DNA from 3 places in the Allobosea sp. NPDC055353 genome. Region 2 is predicted to be linked to each of the others. Evidence: predicted binding sites of a transcription regulator. Region 2 holds the regulator's gene; each other region holds the start of a gene.
The links. Region 2 encodes LexA, which represses DNA repair genes until DNA is damaged. Its sites were predicted from a motif close to TGTTCNNNNTGTGTTCNG; they were not measured.
Positions count from the first base shown of each region.

Region 1: ACWIEX_RS12255 (2'-5' RNA ligase family protein) is a predicted target of LexA. The motif match lies at 4,541-4,558, and genes of this name have one in related genera.
Region 3: ACWIEX_RS11780 (DUF763 domain-containing protein) is a predicted target of LexA. The motif match lies at 6,528-6,545, and genes of this name have one in related genera.

Region 1 is NZ_JBSHMC010000001.1:2,646,220-2,656,590, reverse strand. Features, by position in the region: gene ACWIEX_RS12275 (aspartate aminotransferase family protein) at 1-564, shown strand, start outside; gene ACWIEX_RS12270 (CaiB/BaiF CoA transferase family protein) at 732-1,925, shown strand; gene ACWIEX_RS12265 (enoyl-CoA hydratase/isomerase family protein) at 1,922-2,719, shown strand; gene ACWIEX_RS12260 (M20/M25/M40 family metallo-hydrolase) at 2,987-4,366, opposite strand; gene ACWIEX_RS12255 (2'-5' RNA ligase family protein) at 4,568-5,152, shown strand; gene ACWIEX_RS12250 (glutathione S-transferase N-terminal domain-containing protein) at 5,271-5,978, shown strand; gene ACWIEX_RS12245 (ArsC family reductase) at 5,991-6,347, shown strand; gene tgt (tRNA guanosine(34) transglycosylase Tgt) at 6,578-7,720, shown strand; gene ACWIEX_RS12235 (hypothetical protein) at 7,717-8,502, shown strand; gene ACWIEX_RS12230 (DMT family transporter) at 8,416-9,405, opposite strand; gene ACWIEX_RS12225 (hypothetical protein) at 9,577-10,203, shown strand; gene eno (phosphopyruvate hydratase) at 10,228-10,371, opposite strand, start outside.
Region 2 is NZ_JBSHMC010000001.1:2,133,754-2,144,124, forward strand. Features, by position in the region: gene gltX (glutamate--tRNA ligase) at 130-1,551, opposite strand; gene ACWIEX_RS09825 (ComEC/Rec2 family competence protein) at 1,702-3,993, shown strand; gene lexA (transcriptional repressor LexA) at 3,987-4,694, opposite strand; gene ACWIEX_RS09835 (molybdopterin molybdotransferase MoeA) at 4,775-5,986, opposite strand; gene moaC (cyclic pyranopterin monophosphate synthase MoaC) at 5,986-6,468, opposite strand; gene trpC (indole-3-glycerol phosphate synthase TrpC) at 6,465-7,271, opposite strand; gene trpD (anthranilate phosphoribosyltransferase) at 7,279-8,292, opposite strand; gene ACWIEX_RS09855 (anthranilate synthase component II) at 8,308-8,925, opposite strand; gene ACWIEX_RS09860 (helicase HerA domain-containing protein) at 9,151-10,371, opposite strand, start outside.
Region 3 is NZ_JBSHMC010000001.1:2,548,447-2,558,817, reverse strand. Features, by position in the region: gene ACWIEX_RS11805 (catalase family protein) at 1-846, opposite strand, end outside; gene ACWIEX_RS11800 (YciE/YciF ferroxidase family protein) at 927-1,430, opposite strand; gene ACWIEX_RS11795 (thiamine pyrophosphate-requiring protein) at 1,685-3,478, shown strand; partial or broken gene ACWIEX_RS11790 (flavodoxin family protein) at 3,543-4,141, shown strand; gene ACWIEX_RS11785 (cation diffusion facilitator family transporter) at 4,188-5,132, opposite strand; gene ACWIEX_RS11780 (DUF763 domain-containing protein) at 5,240-6,520, opposite strand; gene ACWIEX_RS11775 (catalase) at 6,731-8,827, shown strand; gene ACWIEX_RS11770 (cold-shock protein) at 8,979-9,188, opposite strand; gene ACWIEX_RS11765 (hypothetical protein) at 9,315-9,560, shown strand; gene ACWIEX_RS11760 (hypothetical protein) at 9,777-10,103, opposite strand.

The sequences.
Region 1 (10,371 bases), 510 kb from region 2:
TTCGACGAGGTCATCACCGGTTTCCGGCTGGGCCGAGGCGGAGCACAGGAGCGCTTCGGCGTGACGCCTGATCTCACCCTGATGGCCAAGGCGATCGCCAACGGCTTCCCGGTCGCGGCGATTGCTGGCCGGGCCGACCTGCTCGACCTCTTCGCCGATGGCGTGCTGCATGGTGGCACCTTCAACGCCCAGCCGGTCTCGATGGCAGCGCTGGTTGCGACCCAGAAGGCGCTGACGCCGGAGCATTACGAACGCAGTTCCGTTCATGGCCAACGCCTGCAGGACGGCATCCGCACGATTCTGAAGGAAGCGGGTATCAAGGCGCAGGTCGCCGGCTTTCCGCTGATGTTCCACGTTGCCTTCGGGCTCGATGCGCCGGCGCGGAATTATCGGGACGTCGCGCGCGCCGACAAGGCCGCCTATAGCCGCTTCGCGCACGAACTGCTCAAGCGCGGTGTGCGCGTGCTGGAACGCGGCGCCTGGTTCGTGTCGTCGGAGCATGACGAGGCCGTGGTCGATGCGACGCTGGCGGCGGTGCGGGATGCGGCGCGGGCTGTGGCTTAGCGGTTCAAGCCTCTCTTCCTTGTCATTCCGGGGCTTCGCGCAGCGAAGAACCCGGAATGACAAGGGTGGGTCGCCATGCGCTCCGCTCCTGCATGCAGCATGCACGGCGCCATTGACCGCCCCGCGTGCCGTACCGGATAGTTCGCTCCAACAGGGAGCGAAGACCGATGCCGCAGCCGAGACCGTCCACCGCGCTTGCGGGGCTCAAGGTGCTGGACCTGACGCGGGTGCGGGCGGGGCCGACCTGCGTGCGCGTCTTCGCCGATTTCGGAGCCGACGTGATCAAGGTCGAAAGCCCACCGGGGCTCGACCCCAACGAGAACATGAGCGGGCCGCGCCTCGGCTACGACATGCAGAACCTGCATCGCAACAAGCGCTCGCTGGCGCTGAACCTGAAGACACCCGAGGGCAAGGCGATCCTGATGAAGCTCGTCGACGAGGCCGATCTCGTCGTCGAGAACTTTCGCCCTGACGTGAAGGAGCGGCTCGGCCTCGATTTCGAGACGCTGCATGCACGCAATCCGCGCCTGATCCTGGTCTCGATCTCCGGCTTCGGCCAATCCGGCCCCTACCGGACGCGCGCCGGCTTTGACCAGATCGCGCAAGGCATGGGCGGGATGATGTCGGTGACCGGCTTGCCCGGCCAGGGGCCGGTCCGGGCCGGGATCGCGCTCGCCGATTCCTCGGCCGGGCTCTACGGCGCGGTCGGGGCGCTGGTCGCGCTGCAGGAGCGGGCGGTCTCAGGGCGGGGGCAATGGGTGCAGACCTCGCTGCTCGAAGCCCAGATCGCGATGATGGATTTCCAGGCCGCGCGCTATCTTGTCGAGGGCTCGGTGCCACCGCAATCCGGCAACGATCACCCCTACCAGACGCCGATGGGCGTCTACCGCACGCGCGACGGCGCGATCAATCTCGGCGTCGGCGGCGAGGAGCAATGGCGCGCGTTTTGCCGGGCGATCGAGCGGCCGGAATGGGGCACGGATGCGCGTTATGACAGCTCGGAGAAGCGCTTCGCCCGCCGGCCGGAGTTGCGGGAGCTGATCGAGGAGATCTTTGCCGGGGCGGACAGCGCCCACTGGCTGGCGGCGATGGAGCGCAACAGTGTCCCGGCGGGGCCGATCTATGCGGTCGACGAGATGTTCGAGGACCCGCAGGTGCGCCATCTCGGCATCGCCAGGCCGCTGAAACATCCCGAGCTCGGCGATATCCGCCTGATCGGCCAGCCGGTGACGCTGTCGCGCACGCCCGCCGATGTCGCGACGCCGACGCCTGCGGCCGGCGCCCACAATGACGAAATCCTGGCCGGACTCGGCTATGACGAAGCCGGGCTCGCGCGTTTGCGGGCCGATGGCGTGATCTGACGGAGACCTGCGTGAACGACGAAATCCTGTATGCGGTCGAGGGCGGGGTCGGCACGATCACGCTCAACCGGCCCCAGGCGCGCAACGCGCTGACCTTCGCCATGTATGAGCGCATCGCCGAGATCTGCCGCGACCCGGCCGCGCATGGCGATCCGCGCGTCATCGTCATGACCGGGGCGGGCGATAAGGCCTTCGCGGCCGGCACCGACATCGCCCAGTTCCGCGCCTTCTCCAGCGCCGAGGATGCGCTGGCCTATGAGGAGCGGATCGAGACCGTCATCGGCACGATCGAGAGCTGCCCGGTGCCGACGCTGGCCGCGATTTCCGGTGCCTTCACCGGTGGCGGGGCGGCGATCGGGCTCGCCTGCGACCTGCGCATCGCGACCCAAAGCGCGCGCTTCGGCTTCCCGATCGCGCGTACGCTCGGCAATTGCCTGTCGATGGAGAATTATGGGCGGCTCTACGCCATCCTCGGCCCGGCGCGCGTGAAGGACATCGTCTTCACCGCCCGACTGGTCGAGGCGGAGGAGGGCGCGCGGATCGGCCTCTACAACGAATTGCTGCCGGACCATGAGGCGCTGATGCGGCGGGCTCGTGAGCTGGCAGAGATCATCGCCGGCCATGCTCCGCTGACAATGCGCGCGACCAAGGAGGCGATGCGCCGCCTGACGGCTGCGACCGCCGCAGGCATCGATGGCCACGACCTCGTGACGCTCTGCTACACCAGCGCCGATTTCCGCGAGGGCATGGAAGCCTTCCTCGGCAAGCGGACGCCGAACTGGCAGGGGCGGTAGGGCCTACCAGTTTCCACTGGAACCATGCCGTCATCCCGGGCTTGACCCGGGATCCATTCCGGAGCGCTTCCGATGAAGGTTCCGGCATGGATTCCGGATCGGCGCCGCTTTGCGGCTTGTCCGGGATGACTCGCGTTTTACCTCCCGGCGTCATGCTCGCCCTTGTGGCGAGCATCCACGTCTTGAACACGACCTTCGACGAGAGAAGACGTGGATGGTCGGGACAAGCCCGACCATCACGGAGAAGGTGCGGCTGAGCGATTGCCCTCAGTCCGCCTTCTTCAACTGGCCGAGTTCGTGCAGCAGGGCTGCGCCTGTGCGAACGCCGCTATGGAAACAGTCCAGCATCATGTTCTCGTTGGGGGCGTGGTTGGCCTCGTCGTGATTGGCATAAGGTGTCACGAAGGCGGGGACGCCGAGGATCTTGGTGAAGACGTAGTTCGGCAGGCTGCCGAAGCCGGCCGGGATCAGCAGGGGCTCCTCGCCCTGAGCCGCCACGAAGGCGCGGCGCAGCGGCGCAGTATAGGGCGAGGCGATCGAGGTCTTGGAGGGCTGCATGCCCTTCTCCTCGGCGATGAACTCGACCTCCGGCGCGTGTTTTTCGACATGAGCCCGGACCTTGCGCAGGATGTCCTCGGGGTCCTGCGCCTCGACGAGGCGGATGTCGCATTTCACCAGCGCCTCGTTCGGCAGCACGGTCTTGGTGCCCGGCCCGCCATAGCCGCCATGGAAGCCGTTGATGGTCAGCGTCGGCCGGAAGCAGAGGCGCTCGTAGAAGGGCCGGCCCGCGGGCGCGTCCAGGCGTGTGAGGCCGACCCCCTTCTTGAAGGCCTCGATGTCGAGCGGCAGGCGCGCGACCGCTTCCAGCTCCTCGGCCGTCGGCGGCTCGATGTCGTCGTGCAGGCCGTCGATGGTAATCTCGCCCTCGGCGTTCTTCATCGTCGCGAGCAGATGGACCAGCGTCCAGATCGGATTCGGCACGACGCCACCGAAATTGCCGGAATGGACGTCGCGGCTGGCATGGCGGCAGCGCAGGTCGAAGGAGACGACGCCGCGCGAGCCGAACTTGATCGAGGGCGCGCCGCTGGCATGGCGCGGACCATCGGCGGTGACGGCGAGATCGGCTTTGAGCAGATGCGGGTTGGCGCGCACGAAGCCAGCGATGTTCGGGCTGCCGATCTCCTCCTCGCCCTCAAGCACGAGGATGACGTTGCAGGGCAGTTCGCCATGGACCTTGAGATGGGATTCGATCGCGAGGATCTGGGCGAAATGCTGGCCCTTGTTGTCGCCGACGCCGCGCGCATAGAGCCTGCCGTCGCGAATCGTCGGCTCGAAGGGCGGCGAGATCCATTTATCGAGCGGGTCGGGCGGCTGCACGTCGTAATGGCCGTAGAGCAGGACGGTCGGCTTGCCCGGCGCCTTCTCCCAGCGCGCGACGACGACCGGATGGCCCTCGGTCGGGAGCAGGCTGGTCTCGAGGCCGATCTCGGTCAGCATGTCGACGAGCAGGACGCCGACCTCGGCGATGCCGATGTTCTCGGCGCTGATGCTGGGATGGCGCAGATACGCGATGAGCCGGTCGAGGAAAGCGCTGCGGTTGGTTTCGATATGGCCGAAAACCGCGGCGAGTGCGTCTGAGGAAGCCATAGCCATGCCTGACAGGAGAGGAATCCGTGCCGCCCGCCGAGCGGGGGCGCAAGCGGCGGCCGTGCGGCCACCGAAGGCAGCCTAGACGCGGGGGTCGTGGTGCTCAAGCGCGGGCAGGGCGGTTGGGGTGACTGGCAGCCTTGCGATTTTCGCTGGGCGGTTCGGGGCTTGTTGTGTTCTTGTTTTGTTCTATAATGAGATATGCAGTTCGTTCTCTACCTCGACGGTGGGCGAAAGTTTCGGCCGCGAGAAGGCCGCAGCCCGCCCCGCTATTTCTTCGCGCTCCTTCCGGATGCGGAAGTTGGACCGCAGATTCATGAATTGGCGAAAGCCCTGCATGATCGGCTTCGCCCCACGAAGCCCCCGCGTGGCTTGGGCAAGTATCATGTGACCTTGCGAGGCATCGCTGCTCCCGATGGGCCTTTCGGGCAGAGCATCGCGATGGCGCGCACGGTGGCCAACGCAATCCGGAAGACCTCTTTCGCCGTCATGTTCAATCAGGCGGCGAGCTTTGGAGCGGCGCCGAACTACGCATTTTCCCTGACGACGCGGGCGGATTTGCTCGCTGCCAACAGTTTGTCCACCACACTCCTTGATGACTTGCGGCACGCTGGACTCAAGGTCGATGGGTCGAGCTTCCAGCCGCATGTGACGCTTTTCTATGACCGGAAACGTCGGGAGCCGATCGATCTGCCCGAACTGCGCTGGCAGGTGCGCGAGTTCGTGTTGATCGAGAGCATCGATAACAGGAAGTACGTAATCCTGGGCACTTGGCCGCTCGACTGAACTCCATGCAGCCATGCAAGGCCGGTTTGCGGCAATCGCGGCCGTGCGCCGTTGCTTTGAACGCGGCCGGCTCTATCGTGCGCGGCCGAAGCCTCATCCGATTCAAACGGAGCCCGTCATGGCCGATCTGTCCGCCTTCCCGATCACCAAGCGCTGGCCGGCAGCGCATCCCGACCGCATCCAGCTCTATTCGCTGCCGACACCGAACGGTGTGAAGGTCTCGATCGCGCTGGAGGAGCTGGAGCTGCCCTACGAGCCGCATCTCATCGATATCGGCAAGAACGAGACCTGGGGGCCGGAATTCCTGTCGCTGAACCCCAATGGCAAGATCCCGGCGATCATCGATCCCAACGGCCCGGACGGAAAGCCCTTCGGCCTCTGGGAATCCGGCGCGATCCTGCTCTATCTCGCCGAGAAGACCGGCAAGCTCCTGCCGAAGGACCTCGCCGCCCGCTATGAGACCATCCAGTGGGTATTTTTCCAGATGGCGGCGATCGGCCCGATGTTCGGCCAGCTCGGCTTCTTCCATAAATTCGCCGGCCGCGAATACGAGGACAAGCGCCCGCGCGACCGCTACGCCAGCGAGAGCAAGCGCCTGCTTGGCGTGCTGGAGAGCCGGCTGGCGAACCACACCTGGATCATGGGCGACGACTACAGCATCGCCGATATCGCGATCCTCGGCTGGGTCCGTAATCTCGTCGGCTTCTACGACGCCGGCGGGCTCGTCGACTATGCGAAGCTGACCCATGTGCCGATCTGGCTGGAGCGTTGCCTCTCGCGTCCGGCCGTGCAGCGCGGGCTCGACAGCCCGAAGCGTCCGGCCTGAGAGGTTCGCGGCGTGGCTATCACCATCTACGGCATCAAGAACTGCGACACGATGAAGAAGGCGCGCGCCTGGCTCGACGGCCATGGCGTCGCGGCTGCGTTCCATGACTACAAGGCGAGCGGGATCGGCAGGGCCTCGCTCGAACGCTGGGTCAAGGAACACGGCTGGGAAACGGTGCTGAACCGCGCCGGCACGACGTTCCGCGCGCTGCCGGATGCCGAGAAGCAGGGGCTCGATGCGGACAAAGCGATCGCGCTGATGCTGGCGCAGCCTTCGATGATCAAGCGGCCGGTGCTCGACCTCGGCAAGGGCAAGACGATCGTCGGCTTCAAGCCGGAGACTTACGAGGCGGCGGTGGCCGGGAAATAGCAGGTGCGGGTCATCCCGGACAAGCCGCGAAGCGGCGCCGATCCGGGATCCATGCCTGAACCTTTATCGGAAATGCTCCGGCATGGATCCCGGGTCTCCCTGCGGTCGCCCGGGATGACAGCGGCTTTCGGTTCACGGTGATCGTCGCATAGCCCATCCGGCGCGCGGGTCTCTTCCCTAAACCCGCGCGCTGCTCTACCTCGCTGGCCATGACCGTTCAGCACCAGTCCATGCAGCCGGAAACCGCTGCGACTCCCGAATTCACCTTCAAGGTCGCCGCCCGCGACGGCGCCGCGCGCACCGGCGCGATCAGCATGCCGCGCGGCGTCATCCGCACGCCGGCCTTCATGCCGGTCGGCACCGCCGCGACCGTCAAGGGCATGTATCCCGAGCAGGTGAGAGCGCTCGGCGCCGATGTCGTGCTCGGCAATACCTATCACCTGATGCTGCGCCCCGGCGCCGAGCGTGTCGCAAAGCTCGGCGGCCTGCACAAATTCATGAACTGGCCGCACCCGATCCTGACCGATTCCGGGGGGTTTCAGGTGATGTCGCTCGCCAATCTGCGCAAGCTGACTGAGGAGGGCGTGACCTTCCGCTCGCATATCGACGGCTCGAAGCATGTGCTGACGCCGGAGCGCTCGGTCGAGATCCAGAACCTGCTCGGCTCCGATATCGTCATGCAGCTTGACGAATGCGTGGCGCTGCCCTGCGAGGAGAAGGTCGCGGAGAAGGCGATGCGGCTGTCGCTGCGCTGGGCCGAGCGCTGCAAGACCGCGTTCGGCGACCATCCGGGCCGGGCGCTGTTCGGCATCGTGCAGGGCGGGGACGTGCCGCATCTGCGCGTCGAGAGCGCGCGCGAGCTCGCCGCCATGGATCTCAAGGGCTATGCCGTTGGTGGATTGGCCGTCGGCGAGCCGCAGGACGTGATGCTGGCGATGATCGAGACGGTCGAGCCGCATCTGCCGCAGGAGAAGCCGCGCTACCTGATGGGCGTCGGCACGCCAGACGACATCGTGAAATCGGTGGCGCGCGGCATCGACATGTTCGACTGCGTGATGCCGACGCGGGCCGGCCGCCACGGCCAGATCTTCACCCGCTTCGGCCGGATGAACCTGAAGAACGCCAAGCATGCCGAGGACCCGCGCCCGGTCGACGAGCAATCCTCCTGCCCGGCCGCGAATAGCTGGTCGCGCGCCTATCTGCACCATCTCGTCAAGGCCGAGGAGATGCTCGGCAAGATGCTGCTGACCTGGGTGAACCTCGCCTATTATCAGGACCTGATGGCGGGCCTGCGCGCCGCGATCGCCGCGGGGCGGCTCGAGGATTTCATCGCCGAGACCCGCGAAGGCTGGGAAAGGGGCGAGCCGGCTTGAGCACGGGCCTCGCCCTGCTGCCTCTGAAGATGGCGCTCGCGGCCTCGGTGGTCGTGAGCTGCTCGATGCTGGCCGAGCGCGCCGGGCCATTGATGGCGGCGATGATCGCGACCCTGCCGATCTCGCTCGGGCCGGTCCTCGTCTTCCTGGCGCTCGACCATGGCCCGGACTTCATCGCGGGCGCCGCGCTCGGCACGATGAACGCCAACGCCACCCATGCCAGCTTCGTGCTGAGCTATGTGCTGCTGGCCCAGCGCCATGGGGTGGCCGTCTCCCTCGGAGTGTCGCTGGCGATCTGGACGGTGCTGCTGCTGGTCCTGCGCAGTATGGCGCTGTCGGTGCTTCCGCTTACGGTGCTGACGGTGCTTGCCCTGTTCGTCGTGCACCAGCTGGTGCGGCCTTATCTGAAGGTGCGGGCAAAGCCTCCGGCCGAGATCTCGCGCTATGCCATCCCGATCCGCGCGGCCTGCGTCGCGGCGCTCGTCGGTATCGTGACCGGCCTCAGCGAGCGCGTCGGCCCGCAATGGTCCGGCATCCTTGCCGGCCTGCCGATCATCCTGTCGAGCCTGATCATCATCCTGCATACGCGGGCCGGGGGGCCGGCGGCTGCCGCGGTCATCGGCAGCAGTGCGCTCGGGCTGCTTGGTGCGGGGCTGGGGCTGGCGGCCGTGCATCTCGCCGCCGTGCCCTGGGGTTCATGGACGGCGCTCGGGCTCGGCCTCGCCATCGCTGTGGGTTGGAACCTGATCCTGCTCGGCCTTGCGCGCCGGTCGGCGCCATGACGCCACGAACAGGCCGCCGATGATCAGAACGATGCCGGCGAGCTGGAGCGAGGACGGGATTTCGCTCAGGATCGGGATTGCCAGCAGCGTACCGGTGACCGGGATCAAAGGCGGAAAACGCCCGACCACGGACGGCCCGAGCACATGCGCGGCCCAGCCCCATACCCAGAGGCCGACGATCACGTTGAGCACACCCTGATTGAAGCCGTGGAGCGCCAGCACCCAGCAGGGCGCAACGTCGAAGCCGCGGAAATAGAACAGGAAATAGATCGGCAGGTAGACGAGCGACAAAACCGAGACGATCGCCGTCGCCTTCAGCCCGTCGACCTGCCAGAGCTGGATCAGCAGCGGATAGAAGCCCCAGAGCAGGCCCACCCCGAGGAAGCACAGATCGCCGCGCAGCGTCATGGCGCTCGCGCCCGCGCTGCCGGCGATACCGAGGCAGATCAGCCCGGCAAGCACGCCGGCGACGCCGATCATGAGCCGCCCGGTCAGGGCGGCGCCGAACATCACGACGGAGCCTATGATGCCGATCAGCGTCACCGTTCCCGGTCCGATCGTGGCGCCATGGGCGGCGGGCGCCATGGTGAGCCCTGTCAGCATCAGATAGGTCATCGGGAAGCCGCTGCTCAACGTCAGCCAGAGGCCGCGCTTCCAGCCGAGGCCGCCGCAGGAGGCGAGGCCGGGGCGCAGGAAGATCGGCAGCAGCAGCACCCCGGCAATGGCGAAGCGCAGGGCCATCAGGTCATGCTGGGTCAGCCCGTTCAGCACGGCATGGCGGCTGATGACGAAATTCGAGCCGTAGATCAGCACCGCCAGCAGCATGCCGAGCGCCGCGAGGCGCTTGCGGCGGCGCACCCTCGCATCGGTCTCAAGCATCGCGGCGGGTGTGACCTGGTCCATCGCCCCTCTCTAGCGCCGGGCGACCGGGCTGGTTACGGGCCGAAGCGCATGGCGCCCGCGCGTGCGGCGGCAGATCCAATTTGCGCCCCGTTTCGGCCCTGCTGGTGCCCAGAGGCAGCGGCTTCCTTGCGCCGCAAGTTGGAAGGGGCTCAGCGATGCGGAGCGCAATCGATGTCGAAAGAGACTGATTTTCCCGTGCCGGCCTCCATGGCAGCGCGGCTGGGGAGTGACCTGTTGCTGACCCTGGGTATCGCGACGGCGACAGCCCTGCTCGTGATGGTGCCGGCTCTCATGTCTGATGCAGCGCCTGATCGCGCCAGGGCGCCGACCCTGACCTTGCTGCGCGACGGCAAGCTCACGGACCGGCTCGCGGAGTTTGAAGCCGCCGGGCAGGGGGATTTTTCGGCGGGCCGTCCGCTGACGCCGGCCGCTCTTGCCATGCCGATGACCCTCGCCTGGCCGGAGCACGGTGATTGGACCCCACCGCGGATCGTTGCGCAGGCCAAGGCGCCAGCCGCGACCAGCGCCGTGGCGCTACCGCCGCGTCGTCTCGCGGTCCTGTCAGAGAAGAAGGGGCAGGCGGTGGCCGCGCCGCTGGTCATCCTGCCTCCGGCTGCCATCGCTAGTGTGGAGCCGGCCCAGGCGGCGGGTGGCGAAGCCGCCGATTCATCCCTGCGCCAGTACGTCGTCGCGCCGGCGATGAAGGTGGTCGACGCGGTGTCTGGTGCGGCCGGGAGCGTGCAGGCGGCAGGATCATGGACCCTGACCCATGCGAATGGCTTGCTGCCGCGCTGGTGAGCGCGGCAGCTTGAGGCTTATCGATCAGGCCAGCGCCTTCAGCGCGTTGCGGCCGGCATAGATCGCCTGCGCGCCCAGCTCTTCCTCGATGCGCAGGAGCTGGTTGTACTTCGCGGTCCGGTCCGAGCGGGCGAGCGAGCCGGTCTTGATCTGCCCGCAATTCGTCGC
Region 2 (10,371 bases):
AAATCTTGAGGCTGGGTTGCAAGGGCTCACCCCGTCGTGGGTTCCGGGTTCTTCGCGATGCGAAGCCCCGGAATGACACAGGTCGTCTTGCCGATGGCTGCTGCCTGAACGGCGTGAAGCACGCTCGCTTCAGGCAGCTTGGTCGGCGAGCCGGGCCAGCGTCTCTTCGCGGCCCAGAACCGCCATGACGTCGAAGAGGCCCGGCGACATTGCCCGGCCGGTCAGCGCTGCCCGCAGCGGCTGCGCGGCCTGGCCGAGCTTGAGCCCGGCCTCCTCGACATAGGCGCGCACCGCCGCTTCGAGCGGCGCCGGCGCCCAGTCGGCGACGGCGGCAAGCTTTTCCGCGATCTTCGGCAGGCGCTGGCGCGCGGCTTCGTCGAGCAGGCCCTTGGCCTTGTCGTCGAGCTGCAGGGGGCGCTGGGCATAGAGATAGAAGGCGCTGTCGAGCAGTTCGATCAGCGTCTTGGCGCGCTCCTTGAGGCCCGGCATGGCGGCGAGAAATTTTGCCTCCAGCTCCGGCGACAGCGTGGCGTCGAGCCCGCGCGCCGGTCCGATCTCCGGCAGGATCACCTTGAGTGCCGCGAGCAGGTCGGCATCATCGGACTGGCGCATGTAGAGCCCGTTGAGGTTCTCCAGCTTGGCGTAGTCGAAGCGCGCCGGCGAACGGCCGATCGAGGAGAGATTGAAGGCGTCGATCATCTCCTGCGTGGAAAAGACCTCCTGGTCGCCATGGCTCCAGCCCAGCCGCACCAGATAGTTGCGCAGGGCCGCCGGCAGGTAGCCCATAGAGCGATAGGCATCGATGCCGAGCGCGCCATGGCGCTTCGACAGCTTGGCGCCATCAGACCCGTGGATCAGCGGGATATGCGACATGCTCGGCACGTCCCAGCCCAGTGCGTCGTAGATCTGGGTCTGACGGGCGGCATTGGTCAGGTGGTCGTCGCCGCGGATGATATGGGTGACGCCCATGTCGTGGTCGTCGACGACGACGGCGAGCATATAGGTCGGCGTGCCGTCCGAGCGCAGCAGAACGAGATCGTCGAGATTCTCGTTCTGCCAGACGACGCGGCCCTGGACCTCGTCATTGACCACGGTCTCGCCGGTCTGCGGCGCCTTGAGGCGGATCACCGGCTTCGCACCTTCCGGCGCGGTCGCCGGATCGCGGTCGCGCCAGCGCCCGTCATAGCGCAGCGGCTTGCCCTCGGCGCGTGCCTTCTCGCGCATCTCCTCGAGCTCGGCCTGGGTCGCATAGCAATGATAGGCCTTGCCGGCGGCGAGCATCTGCTCGGCGACCTCGCGATGCCGCGCCACGCGCTGGAACTGGTAGACGGTCTGGCCATCCCAATCGAGGCCGAGCCATTCCAGCCCGTCGAGGATCGCGGCGATCGCCGCGTCGGTCGAGCGTTCCCGGTCGGTATCCTCGATGCGCAGCAGCATCTTGCCGCCTTGCCGGCGGGCATAAAGCCAGTTGAACAGCGCGGTCCGGGCCCCGCCGATATGCAGGAATCCGGTGGGCGAGGGCGCAAAGCGCGTGACGACGGCGTTGCTCATGGGAGGAAACTCCGGCCGGGCGGCGTGGCCGTCCGGGGCAAGACAGGAAAGGGCGCAGGTTGAGACATGACAACCGGCGCGCGCCCTGTAACATGGCTTGGCCGGAAAGGTTAAGCGGTCAAATCGCAGCGCCGGCAGGGGAGGCGGGCGATGCAGCCGGCGCCGCCGGGGCAGGGGCAGGAACGAGGCCGGCGCGGGGCGCGCGCCGATGCCTTGCCGGCTCGCCTCGATGTCCCGGCCTCGCTGGCGGCAAGTCTCCGATTCCTGCTTCGGCAGCTTTGGCTTCAGCTCCGGCAAGGCTTCGCGCTCGAGGCCGAAAGGCGGCGCCCCTTCCTCTGGCTGCCCATCGCGATGGGCGTCGGCATCCTGCTCTATTTCGCAGCCGATCGTGAGCCGGCATTATGGGCGCCGCTCCTTGGCGTGGCCCTGAGCGGCACGGCTGCTTTCATCCTGCGCCTGCGCCGCTTCGCCGCGATGGCCTGCCTCGCCGCGGCCGCTGCCTTCGCCGGCTTCGCCGCCGGGGTCTGGCGCACGGCCGATATCGCGGCGCCGATGCTGGAGCGGCCGCGGATCGGCAAGCTCTCCGGCTTCGTCGAGAGCGTCGAGGCCCGCGACAAGGGCGCGCGGCTCGTGCTGCTGGTGACGGAGATCGCCAATGTGCCGGCTGACCAGCGTCCGAAGCGCGTCCGCGTCAACATCCGGCAGGGTTCCGTGGCGCCGGGCGATCATATCGTCGCGACCGCGCGCCTGCTGCCGCCGCCCGGGCCGGCGCGGGCCGGCGGCTATGATTTCGGCCGCGATGCCTTTTTCCGCGGGATCGGCGCCGTCGGGAGCATCTCCGGCAAGATCACGCTGGTGCCGCCGCCCTCACCGATGCCGACACGCCTGGCGATCGACGTGATGATCGACCGTGCGCGCAACACGCTGACACGGCGCATCGCCGAGGTCGGAGGCGGGCAGGGCGGGGCGGTCGCCGCCGCGCTCGTCACCGGCAAGCGCGGCCTCATCACCGAAGCGACGAACAACGACCTGCGCGCTGCGGGGATCTATCACATCGTCTCGATATCCGGCCTGCACATGGTGCTCGCCGCCGGCACGATCTTCTGGCTGGTCCGGGCGCTGCTGGTCCTGTCGCAGACGGTCGCCCTGCATTGGCCGGTCAAGAAGATCGCGGCGGCGGCGGCGATGCTCGGCGCGACCGCCTATTGCATCTTTTCCGGGGGCGATGTCGCGACCGAGCGCTCGCTGATCATGACGCTGGTCATGCTCGGTGCGATCCTGGTCGACCGCGCCGCGCTCAGCATGCGCAATCTGGCGCTCGCCGCCATGATCGTGCTGCTGCGCGAGCCGGAGGCGCTGCTCGGGCCGAGCTTCCAGATGTCCTTCGGTGCGGTCGCGGCGCTGATCGCCTTCGCGGAACGCTGGGAAGGGCGAAGCCGCACCGAGCCGCCGCGCGTGTTGCCCTGGCCGCTCGGAGCCGTTTGGACGGCCGCGCTCGGCATCCTCGTCACCACCATGCTGGCCACCGCCGCGACCGCGCCCTTCGGCGCCTATCATTTCCAGACCTTCAATCCCTTCGGCCTGCTCGGCAACGCCATGGCGCTGCCCTTCGTCTCGCTCTTCGTCATGCCGGCGGCGGTGTTCGGCGTGCTCGCCTATCCCTTCGGATTGGACTGGCCGGCCTGGGCCTTGATGGGGCTCGCCTCCGACGTCGTGCTGAAGGTCGCGCATTGGGTCGCGACCATCGACCATTCCACCGTGACGGTGGCGGCTTTCGGCTCAGGCGTGCTCGCCTGCTTCGCGCTGACACTGCTCTGGCTGACACTCTGGACCACGGCCTGGCGCTGGCTTGCGGCCTTGCCGCTGGTCTTCGGCGTCGCGTTCGCCGGCAGGCCGGACCGGCCGGAGATCCTGATCGAGCGCGACGGCTCGGGACTGGCCGTGCGCGGCCTTGACGGCCGCCTCATCATCGCGGGCAAGCCCAGCCGCTTCGTCCTGCAGCAATGGCTCGCCGCCGATGGCGACAGCCGCTCGCCCGACGATCCGACATTGCGCGCCGGTATCGCCTGTGACCGGCTGGCATGCGTCGTGCAGACCGCTGACAAGCGCACGGTCTCCTATACGCGCGAGCGGCTCGCCATCATCGAGGATTGCCAGCGCGCCGACCTCGTCGTCACCGCCATTCCCTGGGGCGGCGCCTGCAAGGCGAGGCTGGTCGAGCGCATGACGCTATCGCGCGATGGCGCGACCTCGCTCTACCGAACGGCATCGGGGTGGAGCAGCCATATCGCGGAGCAGTCCGGCAGCGAGCGGCCCTGGAGCCGCCGGCGCGAGCAGCGCCCGACGGAGCCAGGCACGCGCTCCGCCAATCAGTCGGTCACCATGCAGCCCGCACCGGCCGCCGACAACGAAGCCGAGGCTGACACCGAACGCCTTCAGTAGCGCCGCATCAGGTTGACCAGCCGTCCCTGGATCTTGACCCGATCGGGGCCGAGCACGCGGGTCTCGTAGGCCGGGTTCGCGGCTTCGAGCGCGATCGAGGAGCCGCGCTTGCGCAGGCGCTTCAGCGTCGCTTCCTCGTCGTCGATCAACGCGACGACGATATCGCCGGTATTGGCCGTGTCCTGCCTGCGGATGACGACAGTGTCGCCGTCGAGAATGCCGGCCTCGACCATCGAATCGCCGCGTACTTCCAGCGCGTAATGCTCGCCGGAGCCGAGCATGTCCGGCGGCAGCGAAACGGTATGGCTGCGGCTCTGGATCGCCGAGATCGGCGTGCCCGCCGCGATGCGGCCCATCACCGGGATGGCGATGGAATGCCGGCTGTCATCCTCGGCAGGACGCGGCTTGGCCACGCTGGGCTGTGAGCCCAGGCCGCCCTGGACGATGGCGGGGCTGAAGCGGGGCCGCGCCTGCGGCGCGCCGAGCCCGTCCGGCATCTTGATGACTTCGAGCGCGCGCGCCCGGTTCGGCAGGCGGCGGATGAAGCCGCGCTCCTCCAGCGCCATGATCAGGCGGTGAATGCCGGATTTCGAGCGCAGGTCGAGCGCATCCTTCATCTCGTCGAAGGAGGGCGGGACGCCACTTTCGCGCAAGCGTTCCTGGATGAAGCGCAGGAGTTCGTGTTGCTTGCGTGTCAGCATGGTCGCCGCCAGCCCCTCAATGCGCAGATTCGAAACAAAGCACGAACACCATACGCGTTCTGCTTGTGTTCCGCAAGCTGCTACCGCAGCGGCAGGATCCGGCAGGCATCGCCCCTCTTGGCGGGGGCCGCATGTGCCGGCCGGATCGTCAGCGCCTGCGCCCGCGCCAAAGTGCCGAGCATCGATGAATCCTGCCGGCCGAAGGGATTCGCAACCCAGCCATCCGGCGTCAGCGCGAGCTCCGAGCGCAGATAATCCTCGCGCTCGTCATTGCCGGGCATGTCGCGGCCGAGAATGGCGGGGATGCTGCGGTCGCGATCGGCATCGGCCATGCCGAGCAGTGCCTCGATCAAGGGCAATACGAAGAGATGGCCGCAGACGATCGAGGAGACCGGGTTGCCCGGCAGGCCGACCACGACCATCCGGCCGATTCGCCCGGTCATCATCGGCTTGCCCGGCCGCATCGCGATCTTCCAGAAGCCGAGGGCCATGCCGGCCCGCGTCAGGGCTTCCTGCACGAGGTCATGGGCGCCGACCGAGGCGCCGCCCAGCGTGATCAGCACGTCGGCATCGGCCTCGCGCGCCTGTGCGATCTTGGCGGCGAGATCGGCGTGGTCGTCGCGGGCGATGCCGAGATCGAGCACGGTGCCCCCGGCCTTCTCGACCAGCGCGGCGAGCGAGAACGAGTTCGAGGCAATGATCTGGTCGCGGCCGACCGGCTCGCCCGGCGCCACCAGCTCGTCGCCGGTCGCAAGGATCGCAACGCGCGGCTTGCGCCGGACGGGCAAGGTCGGATGCCCCATCGCGGCGGCCAGGCCGAGCGCTGCGCTGTCGAGCACGCGCCCGGCTTGCAGCAGGACGTCGCCTTCGTGGAAATCGAGCCCCGCCGCGCGCAGAAACTTGCCCTTGGCCGGTGGTACGCGCACGCGGATAACCGGGCTGCCGACGCCGTCCGCATCCTCCTGCATCAGGATGGTGTCGGCTCCCTCAGGCATCGGCGCGCCCGTGAAAATGCGCACCGCTTGTCCCGGCCCGACCGATCCATCGAAGGCCCGGCCGGCAGCGGATTCGCCGATCACCGTGAGCGAGACGCCTTCCGCCATCTCGTCGCCGCGCACGGCGTAGCCGTCCATGGCGGAATTGGCGAAGGGAGGCTGTGTCCGCAGCGCCTTGACCTCCCCGGCCAGCACCCGCCAGGCGCATTGCGCCAGCGGCAGGGTTTCCGCTCCCGTCGGCCCCGGAATGCTGTCGAGCAGCGCCTTGCGCGCGACGGGGACCGGGGTGAGCGCCATCAGAGCTGCTTAGCCTCGTAATCGCCGGACTGGCCGCCGGATTTATGCAGCAGGCGGATATTCTCGATCCGCATTGCCCGGTCGACGGCCTTGACCATGTCGTAGACGGTGAGGCAGGCGATGGAGACGGCGGTGAGCGCCTCCATTTCGACCCCGGTCTGGCCCTTCATCTTGACCTCGGCACGCACCCGCACCCCCGGCAAGGCCTCGTCGATCTCAAGGTCGAGGGCGATCTTGCTGAGCAGCAGCGGGTGGCAGAGTGGGATGAGCTCATGCGTGCGCTTCGCCGCCATGATGCCGGCGAGGCGCGCAGTGCCAAGCACGTCGCCCTTCTTGGCGTTGCCGTCGCGGACGATCGCGATCGTCTCCGGCGCCATCACCACCTGACCTTCGGCGATCGCCATGCGGGTCGTCTCGGCCTTGCCGCCGACATCGACCATATGCGCCTGGCCTTGGGCGTCGAGATGGCTGAGCCGGCTCACGCCGCGACGGCCTTGCCGGTGAGCAGCGCCTGCGTCGCGGCGGTGACGTCGGCCTGTCGCATCAGGCTCTCGCCGACGAGGAAGCTGTTGACGCCGATCCGGTTGAGGCGGGCGATGTCCTCATGCGTGAAGATGCCGCTCTCGCTGATCACGATCCGCTCACTCGGCACGCGCGGCGCCAAGCGCTCGGTCACCGCGATATCAACATTGAAGCTGCGCAGGTCGCGGTTGTTGATGCCGAGCAGGCGGCTTTCAAGCTTCAGCGCCCGGTCGAGCTCGGCATCGTCATGGACCTCAACGAGGACATCCATGCCGAGCTCTTGTGCGGTCTCGTTCAGCGCCCTGGCGGTGGCGTCGTCGACGCCGGCCATGATGATCAGGATGCAGTCGGCGCCCCAGGAACGGGCCTCGTAGACCTGATAGGGCTCGTAGAGGAAATCCTTGCGCAAAGCCGGCAGGCCGGCGGCCTCGCGTGCCTCTGTCAGGAATTCCGGCCGGCCCTGGAAGGAGGGCGCATCGGTCAGCACCGAGAGGCAGGCCGCACCGCCGGCCGCATAGGCGCGGGCGAGCGAAGGCGGATCGAAATCGGCACGGATCAGGCCCTTGGACGGGCTCGCCTTCTTGATCTCGGCGATCAGCGCCGGAGTGCCCTGCGCGAGCTTGCCGGCCAGTGCATCGGCGAAGCCGCGCGGCTTGGAGGCTGCGCGGGCGAGCCGCTCGATCTCGGCCTGCGACACCGCGGCTTTCGCCGCCGCGATCTCCTGGCGCTTATAGACTTCGATCTTGGCGAGGATATCGGTCATGCCGGCCTCACGCGTTCGAGGCTTTGACGAGCGCGGCGAGCACCGCCTTGGCCTTGCCGGAATCGAGCGCGGCCGTCGCCTGGGCGAAGCCGTCCTTCAGATCCTTGGCCTTGCCGGCAACCAGCAGCGCCGCAGCCGCATTGAAGGCGGCGATATCACGGAAGCCGGTCTTTTCGCCGGCAAGCACGGCATTGAGCGCTGCCGCATTCTCCTCCGGCGTGCCGCCACGCAGGACTTCCGGTTTGGCGGGCTCGAGGCCGACATCCGCGGGGCTGATCGAAAAGCTTTCGATCTTGCCGTTCTCCAGCGAGACGACGCGGGTCGGGCCGGTCGTGGTGATCTCGTCGAGCCCATCCGAGCCATGCACGGCCCAGACGCGGGTCGAGCCGAAGGAGGCGAGCACCTTGACCATCGGCTCCAGCCAGGTCTCGGAGAAGGCACCGATGAGCTGGCGCTTGGCCCCGGCCGGGTTGGAGAGCGGGCCGAGCAGGTTGAAGATCGTCCGCGTGCCGAGCTCGGTGCGCACCGGCGCGACATGGCGCATCGAGGCGTGATGCGTCGGCGCGAACATGAATCCGACGCCGGCCTCGCGGATGCAATGCTCGGTCGCGGCCGGATCGAGCCCGACCTTGACGCCGAGCGCGGTCAGCACGTCGGCCGCCCCCGAACGCGAGGAGGCCGCGCGGTTGCCGTGCTTGGCGACCGGCACGCCGCAGGCCGCGGTGATGATCGAGGCCAGCGTCGAGACATTGTAGGAACCGGAGGAATCGCCGCCGGTGCCGACGATGTCGATCGCTTCCGGCGGAGCCTTGACGGTGAGCATCTTGCCGCGCATCGCGCTGGCGGCGCCGGCGATCTCGTCGATCGTCTCGCCGCGCACGCGCAGCGCCATCAGGAAGGCGGCCGATTGCGCGTTGGTGACCCCGCCCGAAAGGATCGTGTCGAAGGCGTCGCGGGCTTCCTCGCGCGAGAGCGTCGCACCGGTCGCCACCTTGGCGATGAAGGGTTTGAAATCGTCCATGGGAACTCTGCGGAATCAGGCTGAAGGGGTCAGGGCGGAGGCTGCGCGTTCGCTCTGCCACCGCTCCGCGAGGTCGAGGAAATTCCGCAGGATCGTCGCGCCATGCTCGGAAGCGATGCTCTCCGGATGAAACTGGACGCCGTGGACCGGCAGCTCCCGGTGCGAGAGCGCCATGATCAAGCCGTCATCGCTCTCCGCCTCGATCTCGAAGACATCCGGACAGGAGGCGCGCTCGACCACGAGCGAGTGATAGCGCGTCGCCTGCAGCGGCCCGTTGATGCCGCGAAACAGGCCGCGTGCCTTGTGGCGGATCGGCGAGACCTTGCCATGCATCGGCAGGGGCGCACGCACGACCTCGCCGCCGAAGGCCTGGCCCATCGCCTGCAGGCCGAGGCAGACGCCGAAGATCGGCTTCCTGCCTGCGCCTTCGCGGATGAGATTCAGGCAGATTCCGGCTTCGTTCGGCGTGCAGGGGCCGGGCGAGAGCACGATCGCGTCGTGATCTCCAGCGAGCGCCTCGTCGACGGTGAGCGCATCGTTACGCCAGACATCGACCTCGGCGCCGAGCCCACCGATGAGGTGGACCAGGTTCCAGGTGAAGCTGTCGTAGTTGTCGATCAACAGAACGCGCATGGCCGGACCCGTGAATACGGCTTGAGGTCATGCACGTTCGGGGGCGGGGTGGTCAAGTTTCGCGCGGGCGTAACCGATGCGCTCGCCCCTGATGCGTCATGCTCGCCCTTGTGGCGAGCATCCAGGTCTTGAACACGACGCTCGCCGACCGAAGACGTGGATGGTCGGGACAAGCCCGACCATGACGAGCGGGGTGTCGCTACCGAAATCAAAGCGACGAAGAGGTTATCCCCGCGCGCTGCGTGGCACCCCCGCCGTACGCGGCTGTGCCAGTCCTGGCGCGGTCTCGACGCCGAGCGTCGGAAGGGCGAGCGTCCGCTGTCCCCTGAAATCGACATGGCAGACGATCAGCCCGCGCTCCTCGATATAGCTGAGCACCCGCCGCGCCCGGCTCGGCGAAGCGCTGCCATAGACCTCAGCGAGCTCGGCATCGCTCGGGCAGGGCCGGCCCTCGATCGCGGTGCGGGCGATGAAGAGGAAGAGCCCCTGCAGGTCTTCCGGCAGCGTGCCGGAAGCGGCCACCGCCGCCTGCCAGCCCTCGCTCGTCGCGACGCTGTCGCTGACGCCGGCCCGCGCCACGGCGAGCCTGCGGCGGAACTCCTCGAGACTGAGCTGCGTACGGCCGAGCCGGCGCATCCGGCAGCGCACGGTGAAATCCTGGTAGAGCACCGCGACCTGCCGCGAGCGCGCCTCGGGATCGGCCATCAGCTCGCGCAGGATCTCGACCATGATCGCCTCGCGCTCGGCCGGCTCCAGCTCGATCTCGGGTTCCGGTTCCGCCTGCGGGGCAGGGCGGTAGTTCTCGATCCGGCGCAGCACCTCGGTCGGATCGGGCTTGGGACGTGGCGCCGGGCGCACCGGACGGGCCATCGGCAGCGGTTCGTCCTCGCCGCGCGTGAAGATCAGCTTGCCGGCCTCCTCCGGCGCCTGCTCCGGCAGCGGCATCAGGCCCGGCGCGCTGCCGCGATCGACCGAGGAGACCGCGCCGATCCGGATCGGCAGCGGGCGCTTCGACAGGGCGGGGCCGAGCGCGACGAACTGGCCGCGTTCGAGATCGCGGAACATCTCGGCCTGGCGCCGGTCCATGCCGAGCAGGTCGGCGGCGCGCTGCATGTCGATATCGAGGAAAGTGCGGCCCATCAGGAAGTTCGAGGCTTCGGCCGCGACGTTCTTGGCGAGCTTGGCGAGGCGCTGGGTCGCGATGACGCCCGCGAGCCCGCGCTTGCGGCCGCGGCACATCAGGTTGGTCATGGCGCCCAAGGAAAGCCGGCGCGCCTCGTCGGAGGCCTCGCCCGCCATCACCGGCGCGAAGAGCTGCGCCTCGTCGACCACGATCAGCATCGGGAACCAGAGCGAGCGGTCGACATCGAAGAGCCCGCCGAGGAAGGCGGCGGTGGCACGCAATTGCTCGTCGGCTTCGAGATTTTCGAGATTGAGAACCACCGA
Region 3 (10,371 bases), 410 kb from region 2:
CGCGTTCTCGATCGGCATCACTTCTAGATCAGTGCAGAGCTGAACACGCAGCTCCCAGCGCCCGCCGTGATGAGCAAAGAACTCATTGCAGGCCTCCCGCAAGCCATCAGGATGCCTGAAGAGCTCGACCGGCTGATCAGTCAGGCTGGTCAGGTCGGGCGGAACCGGAGCGAGTTGAACTTTGGCCATGTATTCACCAAACAAAATCGGGGCGGCGCTGAAATATGTCTCGCCGAGAGGATGCGTGGCAGGATGACCGCCGAGCGGCTTAAGCGCGGCGCTGTCCCCTCCCACCGCCTCGACAGCGGTTGCCAACCCTCGCAAGGTGTAACTCAGCGCCTTTTTGAGGAACTGGGCTTTATCGGTTGTCGCGGCGAGCAGCTTTAGGTTGCCAAGAAACGCCTTGCCGGTGGGAGCGGCAAAGACAGGCTCGTTGACGAGCACGAAATCCTGCACAGTCTCGCTCTCCGAACCCGGAAGCCGTTCTCCTTCGACGCCGATCACCTTGAATGCGAGACCGCGAGGCACCGACACGTCGTCGTCGAGCACATCGCCAGGGATGGTCGAGAGCCGCATAATCACAGGGTAAGAGCCGGGCCGAGCGAACAAACCTTGGGCGAGTTCGGGTGGCAGGTCGGGCGCGACGGTGAGCTCGCCTTGCAGCAGCGCATGGCTCTTGGCGTGGACGCTGCGCAGGACACGGCCTTCTTCCTTAAGCGTCGTCTCGCTGATGCTTCGGAGTGTCGCGACGAGACCATCTTCAGTCGCGCGCTCCTGGGGCTCCGGTTGCTCGTACTCAGGTTGAAACGGCAGGGGGCAAACGGCAGAATCACGGTACTGGCTCATGACAGGCTCCTGGGAAGAACGCCACTGAAGCGGCCGCGACAAGCTAAGCGCTCCCGTCTTGGACGGGAGCGCTTGAGGAGTCAGGCGGCCTTGCGATTGATCCCGCCGGTGGCGAGCTTCGTCAGTTTCTTATCGGTGGCAGCCTCTTCATCTAGATTCTGCTGAAGCAATGCCGCGCAGTCATCGCGTCCAAGCTGTTTGGCCCACGCTACGAGCGTGCCATAGCGCGTGATCTCGTAATGCTCGACAGCCTGCGCGGCAGCAACTAGCGCGGCATCGAGCACCTGCTTGTCTTCGACCTCGCCCGCGACCTCGCTTGCCTCCTTGATGATGCCGTCGATCGCGGGGCAGGTGACGCCCTTTTCCTCGACGCCGTGCTGCTTGAACACCTGCTTTAGCCGCTGGATATGACCCTCGGTTTCCCCGAGATGGGTCTCGAAGCCGGACTTCAATTCCGGGCTCGTCGCCTTCTCGATCATGTCAGGCAGCGCCTTCTTGATCTGGTGTTCGGCATAATAGATGTCGCGCAGCGTATGGACGAACAGATCGTCCATCGTGGCGATGTCCTTGGAGAACCAACCCATGGTCGTTTCCTTTCGGTGAGGGGTGATAGCCCCTCAACGAGCCGCGCCTGACGTCGTTCCTTCGAAACAGGTGCGTTTTGCGGTTCCTCTGGGGTCGCCGCAGCGCCTTCGGATCTCTAACGGTGACTCGAAGGGGAACCTCGCTTGGAGCAGGCTGTTCAGCTCAGAACCTAAGCGCTGGGGGAACTGCGCACGGCGTTGAATGAGACGGGAACGCGTCTCGTATTGCGCTGTCCAATCCTCTGGAGAGCCTAATGGCCGATACCGTCTCGGATTTCATCTGGAGCCGATTGCACGAATGGGGAGTCAGGCGTGTCTACGGCTATCCCGGTGACGGGATCGGCGGACTGATCGCGGCGCTGCAGCGACGCGAGAAAGATATCGAGTTCGTCCAGGCCCGGCATGAGGAGATGGCGAGCCTCATGGCATCGGGTGAGAGCCGCTTCACCGGAAAAGTCGGGGTATGCATTGCGACCTCGGGGCCTGGAGCGGTTCACCTGCTCAACGGTCTCTACGATGCACGGCTGGATCATCGTCCGGTGGTAGCACTCGTCGGCCAGCAGGCTCGCTCGGCAATGGGCTCGCACTATCAGCAGGATCTCGATCTTCAATCGCTCTTCAAGGATGTGGCCGGCGCCTATATCGAGACAGCATCAGTTCCTGCCCAGGTGCCTCACCTGATCGATCGTGCCTTCAGGATTGCTGAGGCGGAACGTCGCGTAACATGCGTGATCCTTCCAAACGACCTCCAGCTCGAAACGATGGAAGAGCCGTCGCGCGGACACGGGATGACGCATTCCGGCGTCGGGATCGAACTGTCACCCGTGGTCCCGGCCGAGCCGGCTCTGCAGCGTGCGGCTGATGTGCTCAATGCTGGAGAGAAGGTGGCAATCCTGGTCGGAGCCGGCGCACTGGGCGCGACCGATGCTGTGCTCGCTACGTCGGAGAAGCTAAAGGCTGGAATCGCGAAGGCGTTGCTTGGCAAGGCGGCGGTGCCCGACGACGTGTCGTTCTGCACCGGCTCGATTGGCCTACTCGGTACAAAGGCGAGTTGGGACCTCATGCAGGGCTGCGACACGCTGCTGATGGTCGGTTCGGGCTTTCCCTATACCGAGTTCCTGCCGAAGCCGGGACAGGCGCGCGGTGTCCAGATCGACATCGATGCCGGGATGCTGGGCCTGCGCTATCCGATGGAGGTCAATCTGATCGGTGATGCAGCGGCGACGCTGGAAGCGCTCCTGCCCCTGCTGAAACCGAAGGCAGATAATGAATGGCGGGCGATGATCGAGACGAATGTCAGTGAAGGCTGGCAGGAAGTCCGTGATAGCGCACTGGTCAAAGCCTCGCCGATCAATCCCCAGCGCGTCGCGTCTGAATTATCGGATCGCCTGCCGGACCAATGCATCGTCACCGCCGACAGCGGGACAACCACTGTCTGGTATGCGCGGCATCTCCGATTCCGGCGTGGGATGATGGGATCGGTTTCCGGCACACTCGCGACGATGGGCTGTGCCGTTCCCTATGCCATCGCCGCGAAGTTCGCGCACCCCGACCGGCCTGTGATTGCGCTGGCGGGCGACGGCGCGATGCAGATGAACGGTATGTCCGAGCTGGTGACCATCGCGAAATATTGGAAACGGTGGCGTGATCCCCGTTTGATCGTGATGGTGCTGAACAATCGCGAGCTGGCCTATGTGACCTGGGAGGAGCGCATCCAGGCCGGCGATCCGAAGTGGCCGACGAGCCAGGATTTGCCTGACATTCCTTACGCCGATATCGCGAAGCTCATGGGTTTGAATGGGCGTCGTGTCGTAGACCCGGAGCAGGTCGGGCCGGCATGGGACGAGGCTCTTGCGGCCGACCGACCATTCATTCTCGACATGGTCACCGATCCGAACGTTCCTCCGCTCCCGCCCCACATTACCCTCGCTCAGGCGCGTGGATTGACTGGCGCACTGATGAAGGGCGATCCGGAGGCCGGAAACGTGGTCACGAATACCGCACGGTCGCTTCTGGGGACCTTGCTGCCATCGAGGAAGGATCGCTGACTACGCCTCCCCGCAAGTGACACGTCGGGGCGCCCTGAAGCCTCTAAAGCGATTGGATTTGCAGATCACGCTCACAATCCTTGCTCTCAATTGTACCCTGAAGTCCGAAGGTGCATCTTCAACCCAGGCATCCTGTAATTGGCTCTCGATGAGTTCCCCGACAGCTGTAAGCACGAAATCGTTCGCGTCGCCGCGCTCAACATCAAGCCAGGCGTTTCCTCTGACGAAGGAAAAGGGGACGACTGGCCGGCCCTTAGGCGGAAGATTGATGATTGCGACATATTGCTGATCGGTACCCCGATCTGGCTGGGTCAGCCATCGAGCGTGGCCAAGCGTGTCCTGGAGCGCATGGACGCGTTCCTCGACGAGGCAGATGATCAGAACCGAACGCCGGCCTATGGCAAGGTTGCAGCCATTGCAATCGTCGGGAACGAGGATGGAGCCCACCACGTCTCCGCCGAAATCGCCCAAGCCTTGTTTGACGTCGGGTTCACCATCGCGGCCGGCGGGCCGACATATTGGGTCGGCGAAGCCATGGGCAGCGTGAATTTCATCGATCTCGACGAGATTCCGGAAACGACCGCCAAGACCAACAGGATGATCGCTCGGAACGCGGCCCATCTCGCGGGACTGCTGAAGCGACATGCCTATCCTGGATACTGAGGCAAGCCGTGGTGATATATAGCGCTGCCGTCGCCGGTCTAAATTTTCACTCGACGAGCTTGGCCCGCCGCTTTCGCCAGGTGGCAGAGGTCTGCGGCTTCACGAAAACCGAGGCAATGTCCGAGCGGCGCTGTTTGAGCCTCGCTTCAATGCGCTCCACGCAATCTTCGATGTCCTCGGTTGACCGATCGTCCTTGAATTCAAGGCTCAGCGCCACGACGATCTGATCCGGACCCAGATGGACGGTCGTCATGCCGTTGACACGCTCGACGTCTGGATCTCCATCAACCGCCGCCATGATCTCTTCCTGCACGTGGGGCAAAGCCGCTTCCCCGATCAGCAAGGCCTTACTTTCGCGCGCCAGAAGCATGGCCGTCATCGCCAGAATGAGGCCGATGAAGATCGACGCCACGCCATCGAGCTCAGGGCGCTCGAAGTAGGCTGCTGCCGTGATCCCGATGAAGGCGATGAACAAGCCGAGCAAGGCTGCGGTATCTTCGAACAGGACCGTGAAGACGCTCGGATCCTTGCTTTGCCGGACCGCGGCGAAGTAGCTCAACGAGCCTTTCGCTGCCCTGAACTCCTTCAGCGCGATCCGCCAGGAGTAGCCTTCGAACAAGGCCGAAAGGCCTAAGACGATGTAGTTCGTGGTCAAATTCGTTGCCGGGTGCGGGGCAATGACATGGGAAATGCCTTCGTAGAGAGACACACCGGCGCCTACCGCGAAGACCAGGAGCGCGACAACGAAGCTCCAAAAATAGAGCTCGCGGCCGTGGCCGAAAGGATGCGTGAGATCCGGTGGCCGCGCGGCCCGGTTGAGGCCATAGAGCAAAAGCACGCCATTGCCGGTGTCGACCAAGGAGTGAACGCCCTCGGACATCATCGCGGAGCTTCCGGTCCAGGCCGCCGCGATGAATTTTGTCGTCGCGATCAGCAGATTGCCTGCTAGCGCCGCATAGATGACTTTCCGTGATCCCGAATGTGCAGCCATCTAGCTCCCCGCCCAGGCGCAACGGGGTTTAGCGGTACGTGTTCCCTAATCCCGACCTCGAAAGGGTTGAAACAGGAGAATGGAGAACGGGCGGTGCGGTACCGTTGTTATACGCGTCGACGCGCTGCGCTGACGCTCTCAACATGTGCAGTCTCTGACTCCTCCCACCCGAAGACGCTTCGGCCGCCGTATTCCGCGGATCGACGGCGCTCCTCGGCGACATATTCGACAAATGTCGGACCGGTCGTACTCCGCTCCAGCCGACGGCTCTCACTGTCCACCCGTGCAATGGCGGCGAGGCGGTCGTCCTGGCCGATCTTAGCCCGATCGATGGCCGACCGCAGGACAGCGATGGTCTGGTTGTAGACCTTGGTTGGCACTGCGAATGGCTGTCGGTCCTTGCCGCCATTGGCGAGAGAGAAACGCGCCGGATCACTGAAACGGCAGGGCGCGCCATGCAGTACTTCCGCGACCATCGCGAGTGATCGCACGGTGCGCGCGCCGATGCCGGGAACAAGCAGCAGTTCGGAAAAGTCTTCTGGCCCCCGATCGGCTGCTGCAGCCAATGCCCCGTGCAGTCGTCGCGTTATGACGTCCTTGGGCCTTACATCATGGTGCGCCGGCATCACGAGATGCGGGAGGGTTAGCTGCGGGGCGTTTTCATTCGCAATGGGGCGCGCCGGCTGTAGCGCCTCCAACTCGCTGACGATCCTGTCCGGTCCCTGATCGCGCAGCATCGTGACCTGCGCATCGCGGGCGCGCTCGGCGCGCGCATCGGTCAGATTGACGATGCTGCCGGTATTACGCCCCTCGATCGCGGCGTGGGGTGCTTCGACGAAACTGCCAAGCCCCTCGGAATGCCAATGATAGCGCCGTGCCAGGCCGCCATCGCCGTTCATGCCCTGTTGCACAACCGTCCAACGGCCGTCATCGGTTACAAAGAAGCCGTGCAGATAGAGGTCGAAGCCGTCCTGCACCGCCGCGCTGTCGACCTTGGAGACGAGCCTGCTTGCCTGCGCCAAGGCTGTCCCGTCAAACCCCACCTTCGCGCCAATCTGTTCCAGCTCGGCCGGTGTCCGACGGGAATGGTTGCCTCGCCCCCCGCATACATGCAGCCCTAACTCACCGGCCAGCGGCTTCAGACCTCGTTTCAACGCTCCGATGACGCTGGTCGTGATGCCCGAAGAATGCCAATCCATGCCCATGATCGCGCCGAACGACTGGAACCAGAAGGGATGCGCCAGTCGCCGCAGCAGCTCGTCGCGCCCGTACTGCTGGATGATGGCTTCGCAGATCACATCACCTAGCCGGGCCATGCGCTCGCCGAGCCAGAGCGGCACACGCCCGTAGTGCAGGGGAAGATCGGCACTGCCTGATCGCTTTGTCATTGCTCACCAGAACAAAATAGGAACAGCGAATATATACGTCGGTCCCCGTTCCTTGACCACCCCGAGCGGGCGGCGCCGGAACTTGGAACGGTTCAACTTCGTTCAGTGAGCGTCCGCGGGCGCGGAAACCTGAGTATTCACCTCTGCGACCCATCGAGGTGAGACTTCAGCGCCACGCAACTGCTCGCATCACATAACGAGGATGGTGACATGGCCCGCTCCCCCCGCGATCTCTCGGCAAATGCCAAAACCACCCTGGGAGAGGGCGGCGAGACGCACCAGTCGACGTCTGCGCCGGAGGCTCGCATCACGACCAATCATGGGGTTCCGGTCAGCGACAATCAGAATTCGCTGAAGGCTGGCGGTCGCGGTCCGACGCTGCTGGAAGATTTCGTGCTCCGTGAGAAGATTCAGCATTTCGACCACGAGCGCATCCCGGAGCGCATCGTCCATGCGCGCGGTTCGGCCGCTCACGGCTTCTTCGAACTGACGGAGTCGCTCGGCGAATTTTCGCGCGCGAAGGTGTTGACCGAGGTCGGGGTCAAGACCGAGGTATTCACCCGATTTTCGACCGTTGCCGGTGGTGCCGGTTCGGTCGATACGCCCCGCGACGTGCGCGGTTTTGCAGTGAAGTTTTACACGAAGGAAGGGAACTGGGACCTCGTCGGTAACAATATGCCGGTCTTCTTCATTCAGGACGCGATCAAGTTTCCCGATCTGATCCATGCGGTGAAGATGGAAGCCGATCGCGGCTATCCGCAGGCCGCAAGCGCCCACGACACCTTCTGGGACTTCGTAGGGCTGATGCCTGAATCGACGCATATGATCATGTGGGCGATGTCCGACCGGGCCATTCCGCGCTCCCTGCGGATGATCGAAGGCTTCGGCGTCAACACTTTCCGCCTGCTCAACGACAAGGACGAGCCGACCTTCGTCAAATTCCACTGGCGGCCTCGGCTTGGCACGCAGTCAACCTGTTGGGACGAGGCGGTGAAAATCGCCGGCGCCGACCCGGACTACCATCGCCGCGATCTGCATGAGGCCATCGCCAAGGGTGACTTCCCCGAGTGGGACTTCGGCGTGCAGCTGTTGAGCCAGGATGAAGCCGACGCGCTGCCCTTCGACATCCTCGACGCTACCAAGGTGATCCCGGAGGAACTGGTGCCGATCCGCATGATCGGCCGCATGGTGCTGAACCGCAACCCGGACAATTTCTTCGCCGAGACCGAGCAAGCTGCCTTCCTGCCAACCAATATGCCGCCTGGCATCGATGTTTCGGAGGACCCGCTTCTGCAAGGCCGGCTGTTCTCCTATCAGGACACGCAGCTCTCCCGGCTCGGGACTGTGAACTTCCATCAGATCCCCATCAACCGGGCCAAGGGCTGCCCTTTCCAGAACCTGCAGCGCGACGGACAAATGCAGACGCAAGTCTTCACCGGACGCGCGAATTACGAGCCGAACAGCCTTGCAGAGGCTGGCGAGGACGGCGGCCCGCGCGAGGATCCTGTCGGTGGCTTCCGGACGGCGACGATCCCGGTTGAGGAGCATAAGGTTCGGCTGCGCGCGGAGAGTTTCGCTGACCACTACAGCCATGCGCGTCTGTTCTTCCGCTCGCAGAGCGAGATCGAGCAGGCACATCTCGTGAGCGCGCTCGTTTTCGAGCTCTCCAAGGTCACGCTGGAGCATGTCCGCAACCGCGTGATGTCGAACCTCGTCAATGTCGATGAAGCGCTGGCGCAGCGCGTTGCTGACGGACTCGCCATGTCCCTGCCGAAGGGTTCGAAGCCTGCAGCGATCCCGATGGACATGGAGCTATCGCCGGCACTTCGCATAGTCGGCAAGTACCCCGAGACCCTGAAGGGCCGGACCGTTGGCATACTTGTCTCTGATGGGGCGGACGGAGCCCGGATCGCGGCCGTCAAGGCTGCCGTCGAAGGCGATGGCGGAGCCGTCAAGATCGTCGCGCCAAAGATCGGCGGCGTGAAACTCAAGGATGGGAAGACGCTCAAGGCCGACGGCCAACTCGCGGGCACCCCGTCTGTGCTCTTCGACGCGGTCGCTATCATTCTGTCCGAAGCTGGCTGCGCCGCATTGATGAAGGAAGGCGCGGCAATCGATTTCGCCAAGGACGCCTTCGGGCATCTCAAAGCGATCGGCTACAGTGCTGAAGCCAGGCCGCTGCTCGACAAGGCCGGAGTCGAGCAGGATGAAGGGATCGTGGCGTTGGACAAAAAGGTCGCCGCCTTCCTGAAACCAGCGCGTACGCGCCAGTGGGCTCGAGAAGGCAAGGTTCGCACGCTGGCGTGATTTCTTGTTGCCGGCTGTGCGCAACTAGCTTGCGGCCAAAGCGGTGTGTCGTTCGATGGTCGCGATCAGCGAGGCGCGCCGCCCTTTCGCAAATGAACAGATCCGTCGCTCGATCGCGGCGGGTCTGCGCACGTGGGTAACGACCCGGCCGTTATTCTGCTTTGAGATTATCCGCGGACTGCTTGCCCGACCTTTTGTCGGCAACGAGTTCGTACGACACTTTCTGGCCGTCGTTCAGGCTACGGAGACCGGCGCGCTCGACCGCACTGATGTGAACGAACACGTCGTTTCCGCCGCTATCAGGCGTAATGAAGCCATAACCCTTGGTCTCGTTGAACCATTTCACAGTGCCGCTAGCCATTTCCATCTCCAAAGTGAAGCGCCAGCATGTGCCAACGTCGGTTTCTCGGCAAGTTAGGGGCTGGCGCAGGAACTTCTGGATCGCGAGGCAGTCTCCCTAGGAGCACATAAAATTTGGAGGTGCTCGATGACCAACCGCCAGGATCCGGATATTCGCGAGGCCAACGCACGAGCCGACAGGCAGACGGAAGGCCCGGGCGGCGGGGTTGTCGCTCCGATGCACCCAGACAGGCATACGACCACTGACCCTGCCGTGGAAACGCCCGTCGAAGGTCGTCAGGGATTTCTGGGCCGCCCGGTGCTGGCGGTGCTCGTGGGCGGCCTTATTTTAGCTGGGCTTGCTTGGATCGTCGTTCACTACCTGGCTCGATGATAGCCTGATATGCCCGCTGCGGGCGGGATGCGTCTGAGAACTAGCCGCGGTCAAGAAGATGTCGGTAGGAACGTGGGTTTTTGTGGCAGTTGCGCCTCAATTACCCATCTCACGTTCTGCAACGGAGACGAACTTAACGCCGCCCTGGATCGAGCGATCTACCCCCGCAGGATGCGCGAGGGGGCGATCAAGAACGAGAGCTCGAAACCATCAATGTCACGGTCGAGCTTTCTGAGCGGTCATTTGCAGTTGATATCGCAGCCAGCCGGAGCACTCGGCGATCAGGGCATGATGTTCCGAGCGGCAGTGGAGTAGAATAAATCTGTATCCGTTGGACTGCCACCACCCGATAAGGATGAGAAGTTCGCTGCAGGTGCCGTCGCCATTATCGCCTTCGTCATCGTGGCGATATTCCTCGGCTTCAATCTGAATCAGGCTCTGACACAACGCGAGCTGCAATTCGGTCAGGTCGATCGAAAGACGCCCCGAAGGGTCCCACTGATTTACAAGAGCCACCGCCGCCGTTGAAGCGACACGTTCCACGCCTCGGCCGAGGTGGGAACCAGCAGATGCTCTGCTCGTTGACCGGCGAAACGCTTGAGGTGGAAAACTTTGGTTGCAATTTGGAAAAGTGACGGCCCGAATAAGCGACCGACGCAAGTACGGCGCGCGCTCCATACGGAGCACTGCCGCGACAACGACGGCAAGCGCTACAGAGTTGTGATGGCCTGGTCTCTCGCTCACGTCTTATACGCTCGAAGATGGTACGCCCGTGCACTATGAGGACGAGTGCTATTTCACACTGCCGTCC